4 regions of the Bacillus sp. TCT6 genome follow, and region 3 is predicted to be linked to each of the others. Evidence: predicted binding sites of a transcription regulator. Region 3 holds the regulator's gene; each other region holds the start of a gene.
The links. Region 3 encodes Rex, which represses fermentation and respiration genes when NADH is low (regulators of the CRP and FNR family bind a similar motif). Its sites were predicted from a motif close to TTGTGAAATATTTCACAA; they were not measured.

Region 1: the regulator Rex is predicted to act here: its motif matches at 1,747-1,764, upstream of arcA (arginine deiminase).
Region 2: the regulator Rex is predicted to act here: its motif matches at 1,431-1,448, upstream of AC0ONG_RS29685 (DoxX family membrane protein).
Region 4: the regulator Rex is predicted to act here: its motif matches at 1,298-1,315, upstream of AC0ONG_RS24160 (DUF1641 domain-containing protein).

The regions. Positions count from the first base shown of each region.
Region 1 is NZ_JBVYHX010000001.1:140,156-143,372, forward strand. It holds partial or broken gene AC0ONG_RS00620 (HAMP domain-containing protein) at 1-50, shown strand, start outside; partial or broken gene AC0ONG_RS00625 (methyl-accepting chemotaxis protein) at 420-992, shown strand; gene argR (arginine repressor) at 1,139-1,588, shown strand; gene arcA (arginine deiminase) at 1,857-3,089, shown strand; gene argF (ornithine carbamoyltransferase) at 3,120-3,217, shown strand, end outside.
Region 2 is NZ_JBVYHX010000004.1:11,655-14,871, forward strand. It holds gene AC0ONG_RS29675 (S9 family peptidase) at 1-133, shown strand, start outside; gene AC0ONG_RS29680 (DUF4256 domain-containing protein) at 241-807, shown strand; gene AC0ONG_RS29685 (DoxX family membrane protein) at 880-1,386, opposite strand; gene AC0ONG_RS29690 (SDR family oxidoreductase) at 1,780-2,556, shown strand; gene AC0ONG_RS29695 (methionine ABC transporter permease) at 2,597-3,217, opposite strand, start outside.
Region 3 is NZ_JBVYHX010000001.1:3,867-7,083, forward strand. It holds gene AC0ONG_RS00025 (ABC-F family ATP-binding cassette domain-containing protein) at 1-1,343, opposite strand, end outside; gene AC0ONG_RS00030 (redox-sensing transcriptional repressor Rex) at 1,531-2,160, shown strand; gene AC0ONG_RS00035 (YdiK family protein) at 2,190-2,381, opposite strand; gene AC0ONG_RS00040 (CPBP family intramembrane glutamic endopeptidase) at 2,378-3,127, opposite strand.
Region 4 is NZ_JBVYHX010000001.1:4,683,295-4,686,511, forward strand. It holds gene AC0ONG_RS24150 (MFS transporter) at 1-233, opposite strand, end outside; gene AC0ONG_RS24155 (winged helix-turn-helix transcriptional regulator) at 607-951, shown strand; gene AC0ONG_RS24160 (DUF1641 domain-containing protein) at 1,385-1,825, shown strand; gene AC0ONG_RS24165 (NAD(P)/FAD-dependent oxidoreductase) at 1,870-3,048, shown strand.

The DNA of each region.
Region 1 (3,217 bases), 140 kb from region 3:
AGACAGATGATGAAATTAAATCTTTAAGTGTTGCATTTAATATGATGTTAGGAAACTTAAGGGGCATGGTAAAAAATATTGATACAACATTTTCGTATACAAATAATCAAGTACAGCAGATTAGAAAACAAACAGGCGAAGCAACGAGACAAGCGCAAGGTGTATCTGAGACACTTGCAGAGATTTCTTCAGGCGCTGAGCAATCAGCGGCATCAATTCAAGCAATTGTTTCTGCTGTTGATACAACGACGTCTATTGCAAGTGAAGTAGAAGAAAAAGCGAAGCAGTCTGATACGTTGTCTTCAGAAATGGTTCAAGCTTTAGGGCATAGTACTCGTGTCTTTACGTCTTTAATTCAAGGTATTCAAACATTGGCAAAAGAAAATGAAAATTCAATGCAAAATGTACAGAAGTTAGAAGAACGAATGAAACAAGTAGAACATATTGTGTCTGTTGTGAGTGCGATTGCTAGCCAAACGAATTTATTAGCACTAAATGCTTCTATTGAGGCAGCTCGCGCAGGAGAGCATGGAAGAGGTTTTGCGGTTGTTGCGGAAGAAGTACGTAAACTTGCTGATGAAAGTGATCATTCTGCAAGAAACATATCTCAGTTATTACGGAATATGCAAGATGAAGTACAACAAGTTGCAATGAAAATGACAGAACAAGTGAAAATAGCTAAAGAAGAGGCGAAACGTGGGGAAGCTACGGAATTAATTTTAAAAGAAATGTCATCAAGTGTTATGGAAGTAGCCGATGCAACTCAGCAAATTAGTAGTTATATGAATGAACAAGTGAGCCACATTCATCAAATAGGAGCACAAACAAAAGCTGTAGCAGCAATTGCTGAAGAAACGTCAGCTGGTTCGCAAGAAGTGGCGCGTGTGACGCTACAACAGTCTAAAAATATGATAGTAATCGATCAATTATTAAAAGATTTAGAGAAGCAAGCAACTGATTTGAAACAAACAATTGAACGATTTTCAATGTAAAAGGAAGAACAGAATGCTGTTCTTCTCTTTTTTATTTAGTTTGATTTAATATTTACAGTTAAACTATGAACGTTTCCGCAACATTCTTTTCTCTCCCTTTCGGATGAAAATTATAGCGAGCTATAATATTAAAAGGGGTGTCTTTTATGAAAAAAGAAAAAAGACAACGGTTAATTAAACAATTTGTAAAGGAGTATGAAATAGATAAGCAAGAAAGATTAGTAGAATTGTTAGCAAAAAAAGATGTATTAGTAACACAAGCTACGGTTTCTCGCGATATTCGTGAGTTAAACTTAACGAAGGTACCTTCTCAAGAAGGATTAATGATATATAAAGTTTTCTCAGAAGAGCATTTACAAACTGATATAAAGTTAAAGAAAAAATTACGAGAAGTTGTTGTGAAAATTGATTGTGTAGATCAATTAATGGTTATTAAAACATTACCTGGTAATGCACATGTTATTGGTGTTTTATTTGATGAGTTAGATTGGAAAGAAAAAATAGGATGTATATGTGGAAATGATACATGCCTTATAATTTCACAGTCGAAATCAGATAGGGAGATTATAGAAGAAAGATTAAATTTAATTATTTAGATGTAAAAATCCTGTTTTTAATAAAATTAAAAACAGGATTTTTGTTTAAATACGGAAGTTGAATATTCAACATATATGCGTAATATATGTGTTTTTTATTGAAAAAGCGAGAGAGTTTGTTATAAAAATACAAATTCGTATGATTTTAAAAAAATAACTTGTTTAATATTTCACAATGATAATGTGGATGCTTTCACAAAGATGAAAGTGCAGAGCATTTATTATGTACTTGTAAGACATCAAACATATTTAAAAGGAGGTACAACAAATGAAACATCCGATACATGTTACTTCAGAAATTGGGGAATTACAAACGGTTTTATTAAAACGACCGGGTAAAGAAGTGGAAAACTTGACGCCAGATTATTTGCAGCAATTATTATTTGATGATATTCCATACTTACCAATTATTCAAAAAGAGCATGATTATTTTGCACAAACGTTACGCAATCGGGGTGTTGAAGTTCTTTATTTAGAAAAACTAGCCGCTGAGGCGTTAGTAGATAAAAAACTTCGAGAAGAATTTGTTGATCGTATTTTAAAAGAAGGACAGGCTGACGTAAATGTTGCACATCAAACTTTAAAAGAATATTTACTTTCCTTTTCAAATGAAGAATTAATTCAAAAAATTATGGGCGGTGTACGGAAAAACGAAATTGAAACAAGTAAGAAGACACATTTATATGAATTAATGGAAGATCATTATCCGTTTTACTTAGATCCAATGCCTAATTTATATTTTACTCGTGATCCAGCAGCTAGCGTGGGCGATGGCTTAACGATAAATAAGATGAGAGAACCAGCGCGTAGACGTGAATCATTATTCATGGAGTACATCATTAAATATCACCCAAGATTTGCAAAACATAATGTACCAATCTGGTTAGATCGTGATTATAAATTTCCAATTGAAGGTGGCGACGAGCTAATTTTAAATGAAGAAACAATTGCGATTGGAGTGTCTGCTCGTACTTCAGCTAAAGCAATTGAACGTTTAGCTAAAAATCTCTTTAGCCGACAAAATAAAATTAAGAAAGTGTTAGCAATAGAAATTCCAAAATGCCGAGCATTTATGCATTTAGATACAGTATTTACAATGGTTGATTATGACAAGTTTACAATTCATCCAGCCATTCAAGGGCCAAAAGGGAATATGAATATTTATATTTTAGAAAAAGGATCAGATGAGGAAACTCTTAAAATTACACATCGTACTTCTTTAATGGAAGCATTAAAAGAGGTATTAGGCTTAAGTGAATTAGTTCTTATTCCATGTGGAGGAGGAGATGTAATTGCTTCTGCTCGTGAACAATGGAATGATGGCTCGAACACATTAGCAATCGCACCAGGTGTAGTTGTTACATATGATCGCAACTATGTATCCAATACGTTATTACGGGAGCACGGTATAGAAGTAATTGAAGTGCTAAGTTCGGAATTATCTCGTGGTCGTGGGGGTCCACGTTGCATGAGTATGCCAATTGTTCGTAAAGATATTTAGTATAAATAACGGAGAAAGTAGGGATGAAGTATGTTAATGACTAGACCAAATTTAAAAGGAAGAAGCTTTCTAGCAGAAAAAGATTTTACACAAGAAGAATTGTTATATTTTCTAGATTTGGCAGCAGA
Region 2 (3,217 bases), on a different contig from region 3:
ATTAATTATATTTAAAGGAATGGCATATAGTCCTAATCAGCCGGGAATGAATGTAGCTATTATGAAGCAGAATTTGATGTGGTTTTCACACTATATTCTTGGAGAGAGTGTAGAGGGTTTTAGGACTTTATAATGGATGTTTGTAAAAGACATAAGGTTGAAACGCTCTTCATATTGAGATGATTTATTATAAAATATATACTTAAACTACTATCCGTACACATATCAGGGAGGATTAATATGACAGGAAATAAAAATGACTTACTAGTAGAAAAACGTGAAGAGTTATTGAAAGTATTGAAAGCTCGTTTTGAGAAAAACATGAACCGCCATGAAGGTCTTGAATGGGCTAAAGTTGAAGCGAAGCTGACTACTAATAATGAAAAATTGTGGTCACTTAATGAAATGGAAGTAACTGGCGGTGAGCCGGATGTTGTTGGTTATGATGAAGAAAAGGACGAGTATGCTTTCTATGATTGTTCAAAGGAGAGTCCTAAAGGCCGCAGGAGTCTTTGTTATGATCTTGAAGCGTTAGAATCAAGAAAAAAACATAAACCAGAAAATAACGTTATTGATGTTGCAAATGCTATGGGCATTGAACTATTAACTGAAGAACAATATCGGGAATTGCAAAAACTTGGGGATTTCGACATGAAATCATCAAGCTGGGTACAAACACCTTCAGATATTCGAGAACTCGGTGGTGCTCTATTTTGCGATTATCGCTTCGGACATGTTTTCGTGTACCACAATGGAGCAGACTCTTACTATGCTGCCAGAGGTTTTCGTGGCTCGTTAAAAGTTTAAATTAGGATAAATAAGAAAAAGAGCCTATACTCAGGCTCTTTTTCTTATTTATATTTTAAAAGTAAACTGTTACTACGCAGTTTTACTTAATTTATATGTTCCGTGGTTGTTTTTATGGAAAAGTTTAGGAGAGATATAGCCATCTAATCCAATACGTCCAGCGTTCTGCCCTGCAACTAAAATGAATATAGTCAAAATAAGCAGGTTTGGGTTTACACTAACAGTTCCACTTAATAAAAATGAAAGATTCATTATGATTCCGAAAAATGCAGCTGTTTTTGTTAATCCGCCTAAAATTAAACCTAGACCTACTAAAATTTCTCCCCATTGAACTAAAAAGCTAAATAGGTCTGCGTTTGGAAGGACAAAATGTTGAAGAAAATCTGCCCACCAATTTTGTACTGCAGGGTGGTCACCTGATGCTTGAGCAATAGCACCCTTTAGAAAACCACTTGCGTCAAAAGATTGTCCGAAGACTTTGCCTATCCCAGCAGCGAGCCATGTATATCCTATGTAAAGACGTAAAAGTAATAATATGAAAGTAGCACGTTTATCAGTTCTTAAAAAATTGATAATCATTGAAATCCCTCCAATATTGTATTTACAAGTTTATTATATATTCAATGTGAAAAGATTCACAATGGAGAGAATGTGAACAAGGATAGGTTGTGAGTAATTGTTTTATTTTTTGTAACATTTTATCTGTTTTGGTAAACTAAGAATAGAGATATATGTAAAGGGGACAAAGACTTAATATGTGGATGAATTTGTAATGATTAGAAATTAGATAGATGAATTTTTCTCTCATAAGTGAGGGTTTATTTAGCTATCTGTAAATCATTCAAGGACTGCATATTTGGCTTGTACATCCCTTTTGTAAGGATAGATGCCTATTTTATGTATCTGTCTTTTTTTGTGGGAAATTTTATATCTCTTATATAAAGTATGCGCCCTTTAAACTTGGAGGAGTATATGATGAATCAATTAAAAAATAAAGTAGCAGTTGTTACAGGGGTAAGTCGTCTAGATGGTATTGGGGCAGCGATTTGTAAAGAATTAGCTGAAGCAGGATACGATATGTTTTTTACGTATTGGACAGCTTACGATAAAGAGATGCCTTGGGGCGTCGATAAAAATGAACAAATACAATTAAAAGAAGAGCTATTGCAAAACGGTGTTAGAGTATCGAGCATGGAGTTAGATTTAACTCGGAATGATGCACCGAAAGAGCTTATAAATAAAGTTACTGAACAATTAGGGTACCCTTATATATTAATTAATAATGCAGCGTACTCTACGAATAATGATTTCTCTACGTTGACTGCTGAAGAACTAGATAAGCATTACATGGTAAATATCCGTGCGACTACATTGTTAAGTAGTCAATTTGCCCGAGGATTTGATAAGAAATCTGGTGGTAGAATTGTTAATATTACTTCGGGGCAATTTCAAGGTCCTATGGCAGGAGAACTAGCTTATGCGACAACGAAGGGAGCTATTGATGCTCTTACTAGTACATTGTCAGCAGAGGTAGCTCATTTAGGAATAACAGTGAATGCACTTAATCCAGGACCAACCGATACAGGATGGATGACTGAAGAGATAACACAAGGGTTAAAGCCGATGTTTCCTTTTGGCAGAATTGGTGAGCCAAAGGATGCAGCTAGACTCATTAAATTTTTAGTAAGTGAAGAAGCTGAGTGGATTACTGGGCAAGTTATTCATTCAGAAGGTGGATTTAAAAGATAAAAAAAGAAGGCATCTCACCCTGGTGAGATGCCTTCTTTTTTTAATCTTTCTTCAATCTTCGTGCAACACCATTCCCTAAAGACTGTAATCCTTGAACGAGGATAATTAAAATAAAGACTGTTGCATACATTACTTCAGGTTCATAGCGTAAATGTCCGAAGCGGTATGCCAAGTCCCCTAGCCCTCCAGCACCTACGAGTCCAGCCATTGCTGTTGCGCCAATTAAGCCAATTGTTGCAATTGTTAATCCAAGTACAAGGGAGGGACGAGCTTCTTTCACCATGACGTGCCAAATGATTTTAATAGTAGAGATACCCATTGCTTGATAGGCCTCAATAACACCGCGATCTACTTCTAGTAAGGCTGTCTCCATTAAACGTGCGATATAAGGAGCTGTGAAGACGACAAGCGGTACGATGACACCTTGCACGCCAATGGATGTTCCCATTAGAAACTTTGTAAAAGGTAAGATGAAGAATAATAGAATGATAAATGGAAGAGAGCGAATTATATTAATAATTGTATTAAGAATAGGATAAATGATTTTATTTTCGTGCTGTCCACCAGGTCTTGTTAAAACAAGTGTTACACTAAGTGGCAGTGCAATAAGGATCGAGATGAGTAATGAAATAGATGTCATTTGAAAGGTTTGGATTGTGGC
Region 3 (3,217 bases):
AGGGAAGATACTGGTTTCAGTACATCATCTCCTGTGAATAAAAAATTCCCGAGTATAGTACGGATTTCTTTTTCAGGTTGCAGTGGATATTCATCCCATAGTTCATTTAAAACCCGTTTAGAAGATGTTAAATTTGCTTGTTCTTGGTCATAATAGCCAACAGATACATTTGATCCGAAAGAAACATTACCATTTAATAGTGGTAACTTATTCACAATAGATTTTAATAATGTGGATTTCCCAATTCCGTTTGGACCAACTAAGGCAACACTATCTCCGCGAGTTAAGCGCATAGTTACGTGTTCAATTATAGGGTCCTCCTCATAGCCGATGGTTGCATCTTTTACTTGTAAAACATCATTTCCACTTTGCTTTTCAATATCGAAGTGGAATGATGCTGACTTAGAATCCCCTAATGGTCTCGTTAATAATTCCATTCTGTCTAGTTGTTTACGGCGACTTTGAGCACGTTTCGTTGTAGAAGCGCGAGCTATATTCTTTTGAACGAAGTCCTCAAGTTTTGCGATTTCATCTTGTTGTTTTTCGTAACGTTTCATTTCTTGATCATATAATGCTGATTTTAAGTCTAAATATTTACTGTAGTTACCAACAAATCGTCTGCTTTCTTTATTCGAAATTTCATATACTTGTGTAACGAGTTTGTCTAAGAAATAACGGTCATGGGAAACGATTAATATTGCGCCAGGATAACCTTGTAAATATTGCTCAAGCCATGTTAATGTTTCAATGTCTAAATGGTTTGTAGGCTCGTCCAAAATAAGTAAGTCTGGTTTTGTTAATAATAATTTCCCGAGAGCTAATCTTGTTTTTTGCCCGCCACTTAAAGTAGAGATCGTCGTCTGGTGTGTTTCAACTGGGAAGCCAAGGCCGCTTAAAATGGAGCGAATATCCGCTTCGTATTGATATCCACCTTGATCTTTATAATTGAGTTGCAATTGGTCATAATCAGCTAACAATCTTTCATATATAGCTTCGTTTGAAAAGTTTTCTTCTTTTCCCATTTCTTGCTCAAGCTTTCGAAGTTTTGTCTCCATTTGCTGTAAGTGGGTAAAGACGGTTAGCATTTCATCCCAAATTGTTAAAGACGTTTCTAGGCCAGTATTTTGAGCTAAATACCCGATTGAGACATCTTTCGGTTTTATAATTTCGCCACCATCATGTGATAACTCACCAGCGATAATTTTTAATAATGTAGATTTTCCAGCTCCATTCCTTCCAACTAATGCGATACGATCTTTTGTTTGTACTTCCAATTTTATGTTTGCAAGAATTGTTTCTGCACCGTATAATTTCGAAAGTCCATTTACTTGTAATAAAATCAATGTTCTCACCTCAAATAATTTCTTAACTTTGCCATGTTTATATTTCTCAATCATACTAAAAATAGTGTATAGTTTAAAATAAAGAGAGAATACTTCTTCTCTTTATTATACAAGGAATTTAATGAGTGCTAAACTTCTGTATTTGATTAAAGTATATGAATAAAGATAGGAAGAGAGGAGAGGTCATATGGATCAGCAAAAGATTCCACAAGCCACTGCTAAAAGATTGCCTCTATACTATCGATTTATCCAAAACTTATCTCTTTCTGGTAAGCAGCGTGTTTCATCGGCCGAATTGAGTGAAGCGGTAAAAGTAGATTCCGCAACAATACGAAGAGATTTTTCGTATTTTGGAGCATTAGGGAAAAAGGGATATGGATATAACGTAAATTATTTATTATCATTTTTCCGCGAAACACTTGATCAAGATGATATAACGCGTGTAGCACTTATTGGAGTAGGTAATTTAGGGACCGCTTTCTTACATTATAATTTCACGAAAAACAATAATACAAAAATTGAAATGGCATTTGATGTTAGTGAAGAGAAAGTTGGAACAGAAATCGGGGGCATTCCTGTATATCATTTAGATGAATTAGAAGAGAGATTATCAAATGATATACAAGTGGCAATATTAACAGTACCGGCTACAGTAGCACAAGCTGTAGCAGATAGATTAGCTGAAACGAGCGTGCACGGTATTTTGAATTTCACACCAGCACGATTAAACGTATCAGAGAATATTAGAATTCATCATATTGATTTAGCTGTAGAGTTACAAACATTAGTTTACTTTTTGAAAAACTATCCACAATAAAACGCAGAGGAAGCGACCTCTGCGTTTTATTATTGTTTCTTCTTTGTGAATTTAACTAATATAAGGCGAAGTGCCAAATTAAAATCAATTGTTGCCATAACTGCAAATAGTATTGTCCACACATTCCAGATTGTATCTGTCACGTTCGTAATGGCGAAGCGTGTAAAGATACATCCAAGAAGGAAGTATAATGCGGCCATGAACAATGGTGAGTTTCTCATACAAAAAATCCTCCGATAAATCCTTGCATTTTTTCAGCTTCTTTAATCATTTCTTGAATTTGCTCATTGCTCATAAAAATTTGCCCAATAGCGACTAATGTATTCATCGCAACATGAGCTGCAATAGGAACGATAATGCGCTTCGTCTTCACATATAAGAAGGCGAATACGAGCCCCATAGCAGTGTATACCAATAAGTGAGTAAAATCAAAATGAATTGCTGCGAATACAAGTGAACTAATGATAGCTGCAATAAAGAAGTTGAACTTCTTATAAAGTGCACCGAATAGAATTTTTCTAAATACGATTTCTTCTAAGATAGGTCCGATTATAGATACAACAATAAGGAACCAAGGAGTAGTTCGTGCAATTTCCATCAGTTTCATTGTATTTTCTGAACCTTGTTTAATTCCTAGTAGCTGCATCTCGATCATACCGGCAACTATTTGTGAAAAGAAAGCTAAGAATAATCCGATGAAAATCCACCCAATTGTAGCTGGAACAGAAGAGCGCGTTGCATCTAAATGTCTGTCGCGAATATCTGTTCTAAGTAACCAAAGTACGATACATAATGCAACAAAGAAGCTAATAATTGCCCAGTGTCCCATTATGATTTGTCCTTTTTCCTCAATGGTAAATCCTCTATTATCATAGAGTCCTGTTTTTAGGAGAAGTGGTAATCCAACAGCGCCAGATAATTGCATTAAAATGTATGTAACGATAATCCACCAGTATTGTTTCTTCAAATGGTTTAACCATCCTTTCTAACTCTAGTGTATGAGATGAGGTAGGATAACATGTAAATATGTTATCTACGATATAAACTTTCATTCGAA
Region 4 (3,217 bases), 4.7 Mb from region 3:
ATGAAAATAATCATAATCCACATTAACAACGTCTTTCGCGACATACTAGCTGTTAATGACGTCAATACTGGAGCACCAAACGCTACTCCTAATGCATATAAAGAAACGGTTAAACCAGCTGTTGTAACCGAAACATTTAAATCTTTCGAAATAGATGGTAGTAAACCGACACTAATAAACTCGGTCGTACCAATCCCAAATGCACTAATTGCTAGTGCTAATAAAGCAAACATACTTCTTCGATTCGTCTGAACTTCTGAAGATGGTACTGTATATGAACTCAATTGAATTCCTCCTTATTACAAGAAATCCAATCATAATAGTGTGATAAAAAGGCCCTTTTATCTTCTAAAAAATATATTTTATACTTACAAATGCTATTATGAATGGTTTCATTCCTTTTTTGAAGAACGCACTTTAAAGTACGATAGGCACTAAAAAGTAACATAGTCACTTTTTGGTACCGTACTACTCACTTGCTTCTCACATGTGCTATTATGAAACATATTTAACATGATAAAAAGTACGTACTTTAAAGTGCTATAGGTACTAAAAAGTAACATTTGTATTATTAAGCTTACTTTACTCATAAAAGGAGGGTTTCATATGAAAAAATACAATATTCCTGTAGAGGCGACTTTAGAGGTTATCGGTGGAAAATGGAAGGTTGTTATCCTTTGTCATCTAACGAAAGGCACAAAAAGAACGAGTGAACTAAAACGTTTAATGCCTGGTATTACACAAAAAATGTTAACTCAGCAATTACGCGAATTAGAGGACGACGGGGTCATTCAAAGAAAAGTCTACAACCAAGTCCCGCCAAAAGTAGAATACTCCCTTACTGATTACGGTTGGTCTTTAGAATCAATTCTTGACTCTCTTTGTACTTGGGGCGAATGTCATCTTGAAAAAGAAGGTAATACATCGATGCTAATTGCAGAAGGTGAATAATAGGAAAAAAGGAAAAAACGAACATGAATTTGTTCGTTTTTTCCTTTTTTTCTATATATATATGTACATTTCTAACTAAAACAAAATATTTTATACGCTTTCATACCTTGTCAGCACTAGGTTATACACTCAATATCAAATAATTAGGAATCATTTTTATGTTAACATAGGTGCATATAGTATATAATATAGGATATATATTATATACACTTTCCGGTAGCGGAGCTTTTCCATTATGCGGACAAGCCATGTATCGGACAGTTCATAAACAATAGGTAAGAAAATGTGGTTTTAGATCTATGTCAGCTTGTTTGCTGCCATATATTTAAAGGCATTTTATTGTGTTTTGTGAAACTTTGCATAAAGTTTCGTAAACGTTTACTATCTTACTTATAAAAAATAAGAGTATTGCTATCGTAAAGGAGAATTGGAGATGCCAGAAACTATGACTCAAACAAAGCCAGAACAAGAAACTGTACAAATTTCTGCTAGCCAAGGACAACTTGATGTACTTGATCAGTTGTTAAAACCTGAGGTACAAGAATCATTAACAACACTAGTAGAACAGCTTCCAAAATTAACTGAGCTTGTTAACATTTTAACTAAGTCTTATGACTTCGCTCAAACTGTTGCTACTGATGAAGTATTAAAAAGCGACACTGTTGGTGCAATTACAGAGCTTGTAGAACCTGTAAAAGATACAGTGAAAAGCATGGCTGCAACTGCAATCGAAGCGAAAGATCGTGCTGACGAAAGTACTGAAGTTATCGGCCTATTCGGTCTATTAAAATTACTAAAAGATCCACAAGCACAAAAAATGTTCCGCTTTGTGAACGCATATCTTCAAATTAGTGCAGAACGTAACAATAAATAATTTAACTTATAACAACAATTAGTAAAGACGGGGGATATCATACTATGTCAAAACAAATTGTCATCTTAGGCGCTGGTTATGGCGGTCTTCTTGCCGCTTTAAACGTACGTAAATATTACAGCAAATCAGAAGCACAAGTTACAGTGATTAACCAATACCCAACACACCAAATCATCACTGAACTACACCGCCTTGCAGCTGGTAACGTTGCTGAGCAAGCAATTGCAATGCCACTTACAAAGCTTTTCAAAGGCAAAGATATCGATCTTAAAATCGCAACAGTTGAGTCATTCTCTGTTGATAGCAAAGAAATCAAACTAGCTGGCGGCACTACTTTATCTTACGATGCACTTGTAGTTGCTTTAGGAAGTAAAACTGCTTACTTCGGTATTCCAGGACTAGAAGAAAACAGCATGGTATTAAAATCTGCTGCTGATGCAAACAAAATCTACAAACACGTTGAAGACCGTATTCGTGAATACGCGAAAACGAAAAACGAAGCTGATGCTACAATCGTAATCGGTGGTGGCGGATTAACTGGCGTTGAGCTAGTTGGTGAGCTTGCTGACATTATGCCTAAACTTGCAAAAAGCCACGGCGTAAATCCAAAAGAAGTTAAACTTCTTCTTGTTGAAGCAGGTCCAAAAATCCTTCCAGTATTACCAGACCACTTAATCGAACGTGCAACTACTAGCCTAGAAGCACGCGGTGTTACATTCTTAACAGGTCTTCCTGTAACAAACGTTGCTGGCAATGAGATCGACTTAAAAGACGGTCAAAAACTTGTTGCTAACACATTCGTTTGGACAGGTGGCGTACAAGGTAACCCATTAATCGGTGAATCAGGTCTTGAAGTTAACCGTGGTCGTGCAACAGTTGATGCATACCTGCAATCTACTTCTCACAAAGACGTATTCGTTGCTGGAGACAGCGCTGTTGTCTTCTCTCCAGACGGTCGTCCATACCCACCAACTGCACAAATCGCTTGGCAAATGGGTGAGTTAATTGGATACAACTTATACGCAGCACTAGAAGGCAAAGCATTCGAAGAGTTCGCACCTGTAAACTCTGGAACACTTGCTAGTCTAGGACGTAAAGATGCGGTTGCTACAATTGGAGCAAGCAATACTCCACTTAAAGGCTTACCAGCATCATTAATGAAAGAAGCAAGTAACGTTCGTTACTTATCACACATTAAAGGTCTATTCAGCTTAGCTTACTAAGCTGAATATAAGCCCGAATCATGCCCTGCATGGTTCGGGCTATTTTTATCCCGCATTAACGGGCAGTAAAACCTCCACCTTAAAATCCAGTGAATGCAGGGATGAAGTCGGAAGATTAACTGCCCGTAAAAGCCCGATTGGTTCAACTAATAATCAGTGGGGAGGAACA